DNA from 2 places in the Paraburkholderia sp. EG286A genome. Region 2 is predicted to be linked to the other one. Evidence: predicted binding sites of a transcription regulator. Region 2 holds the regulator's gene; the other holds the start of a gene.
The links. Region 2 encodes NrdR, which represses ribonucleotide reductase genes. Its sites were predicted from a motif close to CACNANATNTNGTG; they were not measured.
Positions count from the first base shown of each region.

Region 1: the regulator NrdR is predicted to act here: its motif matches at 1,957-1,970, upstream of AB4Y35_RS36140 (ribonucleoside triphosphate reductase).

Region 1 covers NZ_JBFRCB010000010.1:267,588-275,393, reverse strand. Annotated here, with positions in the region: gene nrdD (anaerobic ribonucleoside-triphosphate reductase) at 1-144, opposite strand, end outside; gene AB4Y35_RS36140 (ribonucleoside triphosphate reductase) at 148-1,893, opposite strand; gene AB4Y35_RS36135 (DUF2249 domain-containing protein) at 2,252-2,584, opposite strand; gene AB4Y35_RS36130 (nitric-oxide reductase large subunit) at 2,675-4,969, opposite strand; gene AB4Y35_RS36125 (Crp/Fnr family transcriptional regulator) at 5,281-5,946, shown strand; partial or broken gene nirK (copper-containing nitrite reductase) at 6,513-7,502, shown strand; gene AB4Y35_RS36115 (TAXI family TRAP transporter solute-binding subunit) at 7,560-7,806, opposite strand, start outside.
Region 2 covers NZ_JBFRCB010000003.1:1,027,198-1,035,003, reverse strand. Annotated here, with positions in the region: gene tolR (protein TolR) at 1-152, opposite strand, end outside; gene tolQ (protein TolQ) at 177-854, opposite strand; gene ybgC (tol-pal system-associated acyl-CoA thioesterase) at 1,009-1,503, opposite strand; gene ydfG (bifunctional NADP-dependent 3-hydroxy acid dehydrogenase/3-hydroxypropionate dehydrogenase YdfG) at 1,572-2,318, opposite strand; ZMP/ZTP riboswitch at 2,516-2,653, shown strand; gene glyA (serine hydroxymethyltransferase) at 2,814-4,061, shown strand; gene nrdR (transcriptional regulator NrdR) at 4,077-4,556, shown strand; gene AB4Y35_RS17495 (GspH/FimT family pseudopilin) at 4,714-5,250, shown strand; gene AB4Y35_RS17490 (hypothetical protein) at 5,247-5,675, shown strand; gene AB4Y35_RS17485 (PilW family protein) at 5,672-6,472, shown strand; gene AB4Y35_RS17480 (hypothetical protein) at 6,469-7,005, shown strand; gene AB4Y35_RS17475 (type IV pilin protein) at 7,026-7,457, shown strand; gene AB4Y35_RS17470 (DUF3318 domain-containing protein) at 7,487-7,806, opposite strand, start outside.

The DNA of each region.
Region 1 (7,806 bases), on a different contig from region 2:
GCCCTTCTTGCCGGTGTTGAACGAAGAGACCGGCCGGTGATAACCCATGACGCGGGTCCAGATCTCGCAGGGCTGGCGCTCTTCGTCGGAGAGCGTGACGCCAGCGTGGTTAGCCTTCGCGGATTGAGAGAGTACGGTGCTCATGGTTCAGACCTCAGCGGGTTCGAGTTGAGAAAGCTTGCGTTGAAGGATTTCTTCGTCGCAACGTGGGCAAAACTTGTGGCTGCCGCCCAGGTAGCCGTGCTTCGGGCAAATCGAGAAGGTGGGCGTGACGGTGATATAGGGCAGCGAGAATCGGTTCAGCGCGCGTTGCACCAGTGTCCGGCACGCGTTGGCCGAGGAAAGCGGCTCGGTCATATACAGGTGCAATACCGTACCGCCTGTGTATTTGCGCTGTAGATCGTCCTGGCGCTCCAGCGCTTCGAACGGATCGTCGGTGAAGCCAACGGGCAACTGCGACGAATTCGTGTAGTAGGGCATATCCGGCGTGCCGGCCTGCAAGATGCCCGGAAAGCGTTTGCGATCTTCCTTGGCGAAGCGGTAGGTCGTTCCTTCGGCCGGCGTGGCTTCGAGGTTGTACATGTGGCCGGTTTCCTCCTGATACTCGAGCATGCGCGCGCGCACATGATCGAGCACGCGGATCGCCATGGCATGTCCCCATTCGCTGGAGATATCGTGTTCGTCGGTCGTGAAATTGCGGATCATTTCGTTGATGCCGTTCACGCCCAGCGTGGAGAAGTGGTTGCGCAGCGTGCCGAGGTAACGCCGCGTGTACGGGAACAGCCCGTTGTCCATGTGGTGCTGGATGACTTCGCGCTTGATCTCGAGACTCGTCTTGCCGAGCTCGAGTAATTCGTCGAGGCGCCGGAGCAGCCCGGCTTCGTCGCCGGCATGGAGGTGGCCCAGACGCGCGCAGTTGATGGTGACGACGCCAAGGGACCCGGTCTGTTCGGCGGAACCGAACAAGCCGTTGCCGCGTTTGAGCAGCTCGCGCAGATCCAGCTGCAGCCGGCAGCACATCGAGCGGATCATGTTCGGCTTGAGTTCAGAATTGATGAAATTCTGGAAATAGGGCAGTCCGTAGCGGGCGGTCATTTCGAACAGGCGGTCGGCATTCGGGCTGTGCCAGTCGAAATCGGGCGTGATGTTGTAGGTTGGAATCGGAAACGTGAAGGCGCGGCCTTTCGCGTCGCCGGCCATCATGACTTCGATATACGCCTGATTGATCATGTCCATCTCGGCCTGCAGATCGCCGTAGGTGAAGGACATTTCTCGCCCGCCGATCAGCGGCACCTGCTCGCGTAGATCTTCAGGGCAAACCCAGTCGAATGTGAGATTCGTGAAGGGCGTTTGCGTACCCCAGCGCGAAGGCACATTGAGGTTGTAGATCAATTCCTGAATGTATTGGCGAACCTCCGCGTAAGACAGATCGTCGTGACGCACGAAGGGGGCCATGTACGTGTCGAACGAACTGAACGCCTGCGCGCCCGCCCATTCGTTTTGCAGCGTGCCGAGAAAATTGACGATCTGGCCAATGGCGCTCGACATGTGTTTCGGCGGCGAGGCTTCGACTTTTCCCGGTACACCGTTCAGGCCTTCGTTGAGGAGCGTGCGCAGCGACCAGCCTGCGCAATATCCCGAGAGCATGTCCAGGTCGTGAATATGCAGATCCGCATTGCGGTGGGCCTGGCCAACCGCCGCCGGGTACACATGACTGAGCCAGTAGTTGGCAATGACCTTGCCCGAGACGTTCAGGATCAGGCCGCCGAGCGAATAACCCTGATTGGCGTTGGCGTTGACCCGCCAGTCCTGTTGCTCGAGATACTCGTCGATCGAAGAGCGGACTTCGATCAACGGCTTGTCCTGCTGGGTCTTGCCCGGCGCGCCTGGCAGCGCGGGGGCGTGGCCGGCAATCGAGGCGGGAAGCGCAAGGGGCACGGTGAACCCTCCTTTGAATACTAGATATTGTTGGTGAGGCGATCTTATTGACTACATGTAGTGCGTGTCAACGACACTCGACGACGCATTTGGCGGGACTTGATCCGTGCTAATTTCGCGGGATTCGTGCTGCGGAGGCGACGCTTTGGCGGCGTCACGCGGGACACGACGCGGCGATTACACGCACGCGTCGATGGCGATTGGCGACGATCGAGGGAGAGAGGCCGGCACAGCGCGCGAATGCGGCTTGCGCGTGCCGGCCTTGCAGGAGGGAGGGATGCCGTTTGAGGAGGGAGCCAGTGCGAGGCGCGCGTTAGCCGCCGCTGCACCCGCAGGTGCCGCCGGAGCTGCCGCAGCCGCCCGCAGCCCGCTCCTGAGTGCCAGCGGTGTTCGAATCGGGGCTTGCGAGCACGAAGTCGATCACGACCTGCTCCGGCTGGCGCGCCACGTATTCGATACGAACCGGACGCGGATAGTACTGGGCGATTTGCTGCAAGAGGGGAATGGGATCGTGGTCGTTCACGAAGCGCATCGTCTCGCCGTCGTCGAGCGCTTCCAGCGCACCGAAAATCGCTGCATGACGGAATCGTTTGGCAATGCCGCGCGCGTCGAATACATAGGTACGGCTGTCGAGAATATCGGCCATATCAGGCTCCTGGTGAAAATAGTGGAAGTGTGAAAAGCATGTCCTGAAGGTAGCCGGCCACCGATCGTGGCCGGCTTGTCAGTGCGGCGTTCAAACGCGTTGAGCCGCCTTGTGTGTCGCCTTGGCTTCGACGGGGACAGCCGGTTCGGGGCGGCGGAACAGCAGCCGCGCGGCGAACCAGCAGAGGTACAGCACGCCTGCCGCGAACACCACGTCACCGGGCACGCGCAGCCACACCAGCGTTTGCATCAGCGACGAATGAATGACTTCCGGCGAGCGCGCATACCAGAGTCCCTTGCTCACGCTGGCCCATGCCTGGTAGATGCCGGAAGGGAGGATCGAGATGAACACCATCATGAAGAGGCCGATGTTGAGCATCCAGAACGCCATCTTGAGCAGCGAGTCGTCCCAGGCCTCGCGCGACGACATGCCGCGCAGACAGAACAGCATCAGCCCGATCCCGAGCATGCCGTACACGCCGAACAGCGCTGCGTGACCGTGTGCCGGCGTCATGTTCAGGCCTTGCACGTAGTAGAGCGAGATGGGCGGGTTGATCGAAAAGCCCAGCAGGCCCGCGCCGACGGTATTCCACACGCCCACGGCGACGAAACAGAGGATGGCCCACTTATAGGTCTGCACCCACGGTGCGGCCTGCGTCCTGCGATACGTTTGCCAGCCTTCGAGCCCGATCAGTGCGAGCGGCACGACTTCGAACGCGGAGAACACGGCGCCGACCGCGATGACGGCCGTGGACGCCCCCGTGAAGTACAGGTGATGCAGCGTGCCGAGAATCCCGCCGAACATGAACACGATGGTTTCGAACACGATGGCGCGATTCGCCGTCGACATGCGGATCAGGCCGAGGCGCGAGAAGATCAGTGCGATCACGGCGGTGGCGAACACTTCGAAGAAGCCTTCGACCCACAGGTGCACGAGCCACCATCTCCAGTATTCGATCATCGAGTAATGGGTGTGCTGACCCCACGCGAGCGACGACGCGTAGAAGAGCCCAATGCAGGTCGCCGAGAGGAACACCATGCCGATCAACCCGCGGCCTTCGGTCTTGCGATTCTTCAACGCCGGCATCAGGGCGCGCCCCATCAGGAACAGCCAGATCATCAAGCCGACGAATAGCAGGATCTGCCAGACGCGGCCCATGCTGGTGTACGCCAGGCCCTGGTTGCCGATCCAGAAGCTGAAGCCGGTGCCGAGGTGCTTGAGCGAGCCCAGCCAGCCCGTCACGGTCGATCCCACGACGATGAAGAGCAGCGCCCAGAACAGCACATCGACACCGAGCTTCTGCAGCGGCGGCTCCTGGCCCGAAAGCAGCGGCGAGATATAGAGGCCGGTCGCGAGCCAGGCCGTGGCAATCCACAGGACACCGAACTGGGTGTGGATGGTGCGGCTCACCACCCACGGCAACACTTCGGCGATCGGAATGCCAAAGAAGCTGTGTCCTTCGACCGCGTAGTGCGCGGTCAGGGAGCCCATGACCACCTGGGCCAGCAGCAGGCCGATCACCACATAGAAGTACTTCTTGGTGGCGCGCATCGACGGCGTGGGCTTGACGTTGAAGAGCGGATCGGCGGCAGGTGCAGCCACCGACTCGTCTTCGTCGCTGTGCGCAGTGTGATACCACAGCATCGCGGCAATGCCGCCGAGCAGCAGGATCACGCTGGCGATGGACCACATGCCGTTGGCGACCGTCGGCGTGTTGTCGACGAGCGGCTCGTGCGGCCAGTTGTTCGTGTAGGTGATGCCGGTCTGACCGGGGCGGTCCGTGGTGGCCGACCACGCCGACCAGAAGAAGAACGCAGCCAGCGCCGTGCGGTCGTCCGCGCCGGGAACGCTCCCAGCCGTCATGGCGTATTGGTCGCGCAACGTGTTGAGCGCCGGGTCGGCGCCGAAGAGCGCCTCATAGTGCGTCGCCACCTCGCGCATCGCCTGGGCGCGCTGCTCCGATACCGTGACGCGATCCGTCTGCGGATCGTAGCGGTTGGCGCGCATCTCGCGCTTCAGGCGCGCGTCGAGCGCGCCTTGCTGTTCGACGGGAAGATCCTTGTAGGCCTTGCCGAAGTCCCGCTGCGCCCAAATGTCGCGCAGTTGCAGCGCTTCGCGGTGCAGCCAGTCGGCCGACCAGTCGGGGGCGACGTAGCTGCCGTGGCCCCAGACCGTACCCAGCTGCTGGCCGCCGGCCGACAGCCAGACCTGCTGACCGCGTTTGATCTGGTCGCCCGTAAATACCGTGGCGCCGTTTTCGGTGACGACCGCGGCGGGAATAGGGGGCGCCGCGAGATAGATCTCGCGCCCGAGGTAGAGTAGAGCGGCGAATGACAGCAGGCACACCAGCCCGAGCCATTTCCATAGACGACTTGTTGACTGCATATCCTCTCTCCTTTTATCCGGAGGTGTAATGCACGGGGAAAAGTGCCGGCGATCACCGCTCGTCGGCATGAGCGGTTTAAAAGTCAGAATCGGTTCATGTTCAAGGGCTGTGCCAATTAGTCACGGGTTTGCCGGCTTCGGTAGCCTGTCGCTAGGCTAAGCTGCCCACAGGAGAACTACGTTTGCGCTTGCACAAAGCCCTACCTGGCCAAGGGGTGTCGATAAAAGACGCTGAATACGGGGCGGCGCGCTTTTGGTGACGAAACGAAATGAATGCTCAATCGCTGGTCAGATCTGACGTGCTCGCATCCATGGAGCTTTTTCAAGGGCTCTCGCCCGTCGCATTGGCGGATACGCTGATCTGCGCGCGCACGCACGAGTTGCGTACGGAGGCCCGCATCTTCTATCAGGGCGATGGGGCGGGAAGGGCCTACGCGTTGATCGAAGGAGGCGTTCGCATCTCCCAGTCGGGAAGCGACGGCGAGCAAGTGGTGATCCGTTTCGTCGCACCAGGTGAAATGTTCGGCACCGTCGCGCTGTTCACCGACCGCCGCTATCCGGCGGAAGCGGTCACGCTCACCCAGTCGGTGGCCCTGAGCTGGAGCGAGGCCGACATGTTCGAACTGATGACGCGTTACCCGCGCATCGCAGTCAACCTGGTCGGCATTCTTGGCAGGCGCTTGCAGGAAGTGCAGGAGCGCTTTCGCGAGATCGCCACCCAAAGTGTCGAGCGCCGTATTGCACATGCCTTGCTGCGGCTTGCCGAGAAGGCGGGCGAGAACACGGGGCAGGGCACGGAGATCGATTTCCCGTTGACCCGCAAGCACGTCGCCGAAATGTCGGGGACGACGCTATATACGGTGAGCCGCATTCTCACGCGCTGGGAAAAGTCCGGCTGGATCGTCACGAACAGTCAGCGCGTGACGCTCTGCGACTTCACGCGCATCATCCGCATCGCCGAAGACGGCGTGGATTGAGGCGGTCGCGGCGACCACCTGCCGCGCATCACGAAGCGAATCCATTCTTGCGTCCGGATCGAGGTATCGGCCGAACGACGCTCTGCGCACGTTCCCCGAGTGCGCGGAGTGGCTCTTTCCTCGCTGCACGCTGATCCTTGAGCATTAACTCCGAATTTTGACGACACTAGTTTGCGCGTAATACGATTGCTTGAATCGCATGCGACGTTGTGTCGATAAGAGAGATTGAATAATTAATTCAAGTTAAGGGATTCGCCCGATTTAAGCGTTAGCCTGTTTCACGTTTATGGTCGTTATATATGGACGTGTAGAACGAGTTTTTATTTCAAGTAATTTATCTCGAATTTATGAGTGTGTCAATGAGACGCGCAGAATAATTTTTTAACTGATGCATCGCAAAAGAGAGAGGGGAAACTCGAATGGGAGGTGATGTTTTTTAATTGGGGAATATCAAGTTTTATCCGCCCGGCGCGTTGCGTATGACCTCGGGAGCCGGGCGGCGGGAACCTGTAAGGAGAATAATCATGACAGGAAGGTTATGTACTGCACTTGCCGCTCTCGGCCTGCTGGCGAGTCTTGCTTATCCGGTCGCGGGGCTGTCCGCGACCGTCCAGCCCGGCGCCACGCCCGGTGATTTTGGGCCGCCACAAGGGCAGCCGATTCACGCTGTGCTGACCAGTCCGCCGAACGTGCCGCCGCCGATCGAGCGAAACTATCCCGCGCTGGTCATCGTCGATCTCGAAGTCAAGGAAGTGAAGCGGGAGATCGCAGACGGCGTCAGCTATGACTTCTGGACCTTTGGCGGCACAGTACCGGGCAGCTTCATCCGCGTGCGTCAGGGCGACACGGTGCAACTCCGCTTGAAGAACCCGTCGGATTCGCACATGCCGCACAACATCGACCTGCACGCGGTGACCGGGCCGGGAGGGGGCGCCGCAGTGACACTGGCGTCGCCGGGCCACGATGCCACGTTCACGTTCAAGGCGCTCAATGCGGGTCTTTTTGTTTATCACTGCGCGGCGGCCCCGGTCGGCATGCACATCGCCAATGGCATGTATGGCTTGATTCAGGTCGATCCACCCGAAGGCTTGCCGAAAGTCGACCGCGAATACTACGTGATGCAGGGTGACTTCTACACGAATGGCAAATATCACGATCAAGGCATGCAGACCTTCGATATGGAGAAGGCGGTCGACGAACAGCCGACTTACGTATTGTTCAACGGAAGGGAAGGCGCACTCACTGGCGATAACGCCTTAAAAGCGAAAGTGGGAGAAACGGTCCGGCTGTTCGTGGGTAATGGCGGTCCGAATCTGGTGTCGAGTTTCCACGTAATCGGCGAGATTTTCGATCGGGTTTGGGACGGCTCGGATAAACACTACGAGGAAAGCGTGCAAACCACGCTGATTCCGGCTGGCGGCGCGAAGGTCGTCCAGTTCCGCACGGAGGTGCCCGGTACGTTCCTGCTCGTCGACCATTCGATCTTCCGCACCTTCAACAAGGGTGCGCTGGGCATGCTCAAGGTCGAGGGTCAAGCCGCGCCGGCGATCTATTCGTCTGCTGCAGCCGCGCGATAGTGGGGTGTCGGCTGCGAAGCCGACGCTGCCGCGCCGCTATTCCTGGGTTCGCTGCGCAACGTGGGCTATCCGGTCCCGCACGACACCGATCGCCTGCTTGAGCGCGTAGACATCCTGGAAATAGCGGTACGGAATGCGGATCCGGCTCGCGTTCGCGTCGATGTCCTCGATTTCTTCGCTCCATTGCGCAATCTGCGAGCGGGTCGGCTCACTGCTGCTCCACACTTCGTCTTCAAGTGCCTTGATTTCGCGGTACCAGACCACGAGCCGTTTTTTCATCCGC
Region 2 (7,806 bases):
AGGTTGACGATGGACGGCGCCACGAGCGGCGCGGTCACCATGAAGATCACGAGCAACACCAGCATCACGTCGATGTACGGCACGACGTTGATGTCGGCCATCGCACGGCGCGAGCGGCTGCCTCGCATGCTCGAACGGACTGAGCCTCCCATCTTCGACTCCTTGCTTCGTGAAGATTAGTGGGCCTGACGCTGCAGGATGTTCGAAAACTCTTCGATGAAGGTTTCGAAGCGGATCGCCAGACGGTCGATGTCGTGCGCGTAGCTGTTGTACGCGACCACCGCCGGAATGGCGGCGAACAGACCGATCGCGGTCGCCGTCAGCGCTTCGGCGATGCCGGGCGCGACGTTCGCGAGCGTGGCCTGCTGCACGTTCGCGAGACCGCGGAACGCGTTCATGATCCCCCAGACCGTGCCGAAAAGACCGATGTACGGGCTCACCGAGCCGACCGAAGCGAGGAACGAGAGGTTCGCCTCGAGCGCGTCCATTTCGCGCTGGAAGGCGGCGCGCATCGCGCGGCGGGCGCCGTCGAGCACGAGGCTCGGATCGTTCAGGCGCTTCTCTTTCGCCTTCAGGAATTCGCGCATGCCCGACTCAAAGATACGCTCGAGCGCGCCGATCGTGTGACGGTTGTTGGCTGCGCTCTGGTAGAGCGCCTGCAGGTCGCCGCCTGACCAGAAGTCGCGCTCGAAGCGCTCTGTCTGGGAGCGCGCCCGGCGGATCGCAAACCACTTGCGGAAGATGAAAGTCCAGGAAATCAGCGACATGAGCAGAAGAAGCCCCATCACCGCCTGTGCCAGTATGCTCGCATTAAGAACGAGAGAAATGATCGACAGATCTTGTGTAGTGTTCATATAGGTTCGTTGTGACGTCCCGAAAGGGGCGAGCGGCTGCAAGACAACGCAAGGCTTCCTGTAGGCGGTTGGGAAGCTCTCGCGCCGTCGCGGCCGAACCCTGCTTGGTCCTGCATTGACCGGCGCGAGTTCACTGGCGTCGTATCAACGGTAATTACTGCACTGCCGTTGACACGGCGTACAGGTCTTTCTGGGGTCCACGTTGCAAGGCTTCATGAACGGGGGCCGGAATGGGTGCGGGCCTCATGGCCGTGCTGTCGACGCAGGCGACACGAATGGTGCCCGTGGCGAGCAGCGTGTTCTCGTGCCACGCTTCCTGCATGAAGTCGACCGAGGCGCGGCCCAGCTTCTCGACGCGGCTTACGGTGGTGACGACGTCGTCGAGGCGCGCGGGCGAACGGTAGTCGAGCGCGGTGCTGCGCACGACGAAGAGCACGCCCGTTTCCTCGGCGAGCCGACGCTGATCGACGCCGCACGCGCGCAGCCATTCGGTGCGCGCGCGTTCGAAGAACTTCAGGTAATTCGCGTAAAACACGATGCCACCGGCGTCGGTGTCCTCGTAGTAGACGCGCACCGGCCACGTAAAGCCGCGCCCGGCCGGTGACGACGCCGCGTCCGGCTTGCTGGTGGAATTTTCCATGCCGCGCATTCTACCGGAACGCGAGGCCCCTACGTCTTTCGTACGACTGACGTAAGTATTAAATTTGTAAGGTAATTTTAGCCGCGGTGGACACTGGTGCCGGCGAACGTCTGGGCCACGGGCATCAGTTCGATCGTGTTGATGTTGACGTGCGCGGGGCGCGTGGCAATCCAGTAGATCGAATCGGCGATGTCCTCGGCCGTGAGCGGCTGCACGTCCTTGTAGACGCCGGCCGCCCGGGTGTCGTCGCCGCGAAAACGCACGTTCGAGAACTCGGTGCCGCCGCACAGGCCAGGCTCGATGTCGGTCACGCGCAGTGCCGTGCCCGCGAGGTCTGCGCGCAGGTTCAGGCTGAACTGGCGCACGAACGCCTTGGTCGCGCCATAGACGTTGCCGCCTGCATACGGCCAGCGGCCCGCCACCGAACCGAGGTTGAAAATATGGCCGCGGTTGCGCTCGACCATGCCGGGCAAAAACGCGTGAGTGACCTGCACGAGGCCCGTGCAGTTGGTGTCGATCATGGTTTCCCACTCGTCGAGGTCGGCCTTCTGCGCCGGCTCCACGCCGAGCGCGAGGCCGGCATTGTTGACCAGCACGTCGATGCCGGCGAACCCGGGCGGCAGCGCGCCGGGCGCGGCTTCGACCGCTGCGCGGTCGCGCACGTCGAGCTCGATGGGCAGGAGGGCGTCGCCGAGTTCGGCGGCGAGGGCGTCGAGGCGGTCCTTGCGGCGAGCGGTGGCGACGACGCGATGTCCGCCCTTCACGAAGGCGCGGGCGATGGCGGCGCCGAATCCTGCGGACGCGCCGGTGACGAAAACGATCATGGTGGCTCTCTAGTCGGTAGAAGGCGAGAAAAGGGGAGAGCCTACTTGCAATGCCGCATTGCGGCAAGAAAGGGACAGTACGCGCGCAGGCCGCATGACCGCGGGCGCCGCCCGGCGCGCCACCGGCCGCGGGGCGCCCGGGCGCACTGGGGGCGGGCGGTTGCCTATTCCCTGCCGTTCCAATAAACTAACGCGCTCAATCCCTGCGTGACTGGCGATAGGGTTCCGGAACGGCGGCATTGGCGGTAGCCATGCGCCCGTTATTGGGGACCCAAGGTGGAACGACCCACCGTGAAGCGCAGGGTGCCGTTTTGCCGTTCGCCTGGGCAGCCTGATTTCGCGCGCTTTCGTTTGCGCTGCGGAGGCTGTCCTGCCTCGCGTGTGCGGCACCCCCTTTCGCCACGTCAAGGCTGGCCTCTTCGCCAGCAGCGCCGCGTACCCGCTACGCGTTCCGCGCGAGACCCGGTCAACCTGAACACACTTAACGGAATCCGTATGTTTGACAGAGCCGAAAGCACCATCGCCAACGTCGATCCCGAACTCTTCAAGGCGATCGAACTCGAGAACCGCCGCCAGGAAGAGCACATCGAGCTCATCGCGTCGGAAAACTACACCTCGCCCGCGGTCATGGCCGCTCAGGGTTCGCAGCTCACCAACAAGTACGCCGAAGGCTACCCCGGTAAGCGCTATTACGGCGGCTGCGAAAACGTGGATATCGTCGAGCAGCTCGCGATCGACCGCGTGAAGCAGCTGTTCGGCGCCGAAGCCGCGAACGTTCAGCCGAACTCGGGCTCGCAGGCCAACCAGGGCGTGTTCTTCGCCGTGCTCAAGCCGGGCGACACCATCATGGGCATGAGCCTCGCCGAGGGCGGTCACCTCACGCACGGCATGGCGCTGAACATGAGCGGCAAGTGGTTCAACGTCGTGAGCTACGGCCTCGACGCCAAGGAAGACATCGACTACGAAGCGCTCGAAAAGCGCGCGCACGAAACCAAGCCGAAGCTGATCATCGCCGGTGCGTCGGCATTCGCGCTGCGTATCGACTTCGAGCGCATCGCCAAGGTTGCCAAAGCGGTCGGCGCGTACTTCATGGTCGACATGGCGCACTACGCGGGCCTGATCGCCGCGGGCGTCTACCCGAACCCGGTGCCGCACGCCGACTTCGTCACCACGACCACGCACAAGAGCCTGCGCGGCCCGCGCGGCGGCGTGATCCTGATGAAGGCGGAGTTCGAAAAGCAGATCAACTCGGCCATCTTCCCGGGCATCCAGGGCGGTCCGCTCATGCACGTCATTGCCGGCAAGGCTGTGGCGTTCAAGGAAGCGCTCTCGCCGGAATTCAAGACCTACCAGCAGCAAGTGGTCGACAACGCGCGCGTGCTGGCGGAAACGCTGGTCAAGCGCGGTCTGCGCATCGTCTCGGGCCGCACGGAAAGCCACGTGATGCTGGTGGACCTGCGCGCCAAGAACATCACCGGCAAGGCGGCGGAAGCCGTGCTCGGCACCGCGCACATCACGGTCAACAAGAACGCGATCCCGAACGACCCGGAAAAGCCGTTCGTGACGAGCGGTATCCGTCTCGGTTCGCCGGCCATGACGACGCGCGGCTTTGGCGTGAAGGAAGCCGAGCAGGTGGGCAACCTGATTGCCGACGTGCTCGACAATCCGGAAGACGCCGCGACGATCGAGCGCGTGAAGGCGCAGGTCGCCGAGCTGACGAAGCGTTTCCCGGTTTACCGCTAAGCCACGCGATAACCCATGCGCTGCCCCTTTTGCCGGCACGAAGACACGCAGGTCGTCGACTCGCGCGTGTCCGAAGACGGCGCCGCGATCCGGCGCCGCCGCCGCTGCCCGGCCTGCGACAAGCGTTTCACGACGTACGAGCGGGTCGAGCTGGCGATGCCTTCGATCGTCAAGAAGGATGGCAGCCGCACGGAATTCGACCGCCGCAAGATCATGGCGAGCATGCAACTGGCGCTGCGCAAGCGCCCGGTTGCGGCCGATGCGATCGACGCGGCGGTTGCCCGTATCGAGTATCAATTGCTCGGCAGCGGCGAGCGCGAAGTGCGCAGCGAGCGCCTTGGCGAGCTCGTCATGGGCGAATTGCGCGAACTCGACAAGGTCGCGTTCGTACGGTTTGCTTCGGTGTACCGACGCTTCGAGGACGTCTCCGAATTCGAAGACGTGATCGAGGAATTCCGCCGCGCGGGTGCCAACAACCCCGCGAAAAAGCGCTGAGCGCATTCGCATTTTTCTTCCTCCCCGCCAGGCCGCGGTCGTAACGCTTGCATTCTCGCGAGCCGACGCTGCGCGCACCAGCTAGCCGTTCGGCTAATTGTTTCGTTTCGCTTTCGTCCGTAGATTGATGGCAATCCGCTCGAACTAAGGATTGCTCATGAAGTCCGGAGGATTCACGCTCGTTGAGACGATGGTCGTCATCATCCTGCTGGCGGTCTGCGCAACGGTTTCCACGCCCGTATTCACCGCGTGGCGCGTACGCGATCAGGTCGACGCGCGCGCCAATGCCCTGCTCGGCACGCTTGCCTACGCACGCAACGAGGCCATACGGCGCAAGTCGCGCGTTACCGTTTGCCGCGTCGACGCCGCGCACACCTGCCTCGAGGCGGCCAAAGCGTGTCCGTCCGGTATTGCCGACTGGTCCTGCGGCTGGGCCGTCATGATCGAGCGCGCCGGAGCGTCTATCCCGTTGCGCATCCAGCCGGCGCTCGACGCGATTTCCGTGGCGTCGGGGCTCGCTGCCATCACGTTTTCGCCGCCGGCGGGGCAGACCATCGGCAGTTTGCGCAACTTCGAGATCGCCCCGCGGGCGCCGTCGGCGGCACAACGCGGCGCGGGCTGGCGGCGCTGCATACGCATCGCGCAGGGAGGCCGGGCACGCATCAGCGACGGCGCATGCACGGGGGCGCCATGAGCCGCGTGAGCGAGCGCGGCGCGCGCGGGTCGACGCTGCTGGAAGTCGCCATTGCGCTCGGCGTCATGGCGATGTGCGGGCTCGGCCTGATGAGCACGCAGCTTGGGCTGGTCCGGCACGCGCAACTGGCAGCGGCGCGCGAGCGCGCGGCCTTTGCCGCTGACGCCATGGCCGAAGCGGCGCACGTGGCGGGGGCAACGCCCGCAGCGACTGATCGATGGAAGGCGCTGGCGGCGAGCGTCGTGCCCGAAGGGCGGCTGACCCTGTCGAGCGCGGGCGGCGACGCATCGATCGCGTCCGTGAGTTGGTCGGCGACACTGCTCGGCGCAGCGTCGGGATCGACCGCGGTTTCGCGGGTTGCGCCGTGTCTCGATGCCACGTCGCCCGCCGGACGCGCCTGCGTCGCGCTGGCGTTTCTGCGATGAACAAGCGTTTCGCCCACGTGCGCCGGCAGGCCGGCCACACATTGCTCGAACTGACGATCGCCGTGGCGCTGGGCCTCGTGGTGACGCTTGGTGCGCTCTCGGTTTATCGCACGCAGCGCCAGGCCTATGCGCAGGCGAACGACGCCGCGCACATCCACGAGGCCGGCATGAACGCGTTGATGCTGATCGGCGAGCAGATCCAGATGGCCGGCTTTGTTGCCGCGGACGCACGCTCGCCACTCGCCGGCCCAGCGATCTTCGGCTGCGCGGCTGGGCGCCCGGTCGACGCCGATGTGGCGCTTGTCTGCAAGCCGCTGCCGAGCCGCTCCGATGGGTTGGCGGTGCGCTATCAAGGCGACAGTGCATCGACGTGGCCCACCGCAAACGGCCAGGTAACCGACTGCCTCGGGCAGGGGGTTGGCATGGCAAGCGTGGAAATCGTGAACCGCTATTACGCCGAGGTGGCGAGCCAGACGACTCGCGGGAGCGAGCTTTACTGCTCGGGCTCCGGCTACGTTGGCAAGCCGCAGCCGCTCGTCGAGGGCGTCGAGCGTTTGCGCCTGCGCTACTGGACAGCGGGCGCGGCGCAGGCGGTCGACGCTTCGGCGCTCGCGCGCGATCAGTGGGCGTCGGTCGTGGCGATCGATCTGTGCGTGCTGGTGCACGGGGCGGCCTTTGCGCGGCGCATGCGCCACGTCGATTGCGATGGTGTGCAGGCCGTCGGCGCGGATGGGCGTGCGCGACAGGCGTTCTGGCGGCACATCGTGCTGCGCAACGTTGTGCCGGGAGCGTCATGAGAACGCGCGTGGGCGGGAAGCGTCGCACACGCGCCGCGCGTCGGGGCGTGGCGCTCCCGGTCGTGCTGCTCGTCGTCGCGATGATGCTCGTGACCTCGGCGGCGTGGTTCGAGGCCGCGCTGCTCGCGCGGCGCAACGCGGATGCCGTCGCCGATCATCTGCAGTCCTTCCATGCTGCCGACGCCGCGCTCGTGTTGTGCTCTCGCGCGCTGACGAGTGGCTCGCTGGCCGTGCCTGTGGCGGCCGCGCAATCCGGCGAGCCGCAAGCGTGGCGGCGGCGGGACAGCTTCGAGCGGCAGGCGACCGCGCCCGTTGCCTCGTGGCCGGGGTCCGTGCGCTTGCCGCAATGCATCGTCGAAGCCTGGCGCATCGAGAGCCGTCCGCTGGTTCGCGCGTATCTCGTCACGGCGCGAGGGTTCGGAGCATCGGAAGACACGCAAAGCTGGCTGCAGGACCAGGTGGTCATCGAAACCGAGGGTGACGCGACGCGCGTCGAGCATCACTGGCGTCGCGTCGTCGCGAGGCCATTTTGACGAGGCCAACGGGAGGAAAGGTGAAGAGCAACCGGTACAACGCGTTCACACTGCTCGAACTGGTCATTGCGCTGGCGGTGGCAGCAATCGTCGCCGCCTTCGCGATGCCGGGGTGGAGCGCGCAGATCGCGCGGGGACATCGCATCGACGCCGTGGCCGCGCTCTATCGCGCAGCGCAGTTCGTCGACACGCAGAGCGCGTCGATCGCGCTTTTGCCCACTGGGTTCGACCAGGCTCCGCCAACCGGAACGCCCATCTACCGCTTGCGGCTGATGCCTGCCGACGATTCCAACGGCGGCTACGCCCTCGTAGCCGATCCGGTGGAAGCGGGACCGATGCGTGGCGATGCGTGCGGCGCCTTCGTGCTCGATGCAACCGGCGCGCGCAGCAATCACGCGGCAGGCGGCGGCGCTGTCGCGGCGGCGACGCAGATGTGCTGGAGGGACCGGTGAACGCCCCGGAGGGCGGGTGCGGGCGGCGGTTAGCCGGTGAGGTCGTCTTCGTCGGACCTGTCGCGGGCAGGCCGGTTCGCCGAGGTACCGCGCTGGCGCCGCACCTGCTGCCACACGCGATACGCTTCCCACGCCGTAAAGGCGAGGCCGCCCCACTTGATCACGGGGCGCGCAGCCGAAACGATGCTCGTACGCAGCGGCTTCGCCACGATGAGCGAGATGAGCGAACTGACCAGCGGATATTCCTTGAGCAGGCTGCCGAGGCCGGAAGCCACGCCGCCGCCAGAGCGACCGAAACCGGGCACCACGAAGCGCAGCCAACTGAAGTTCGTAACCGTCGCGCGGATGT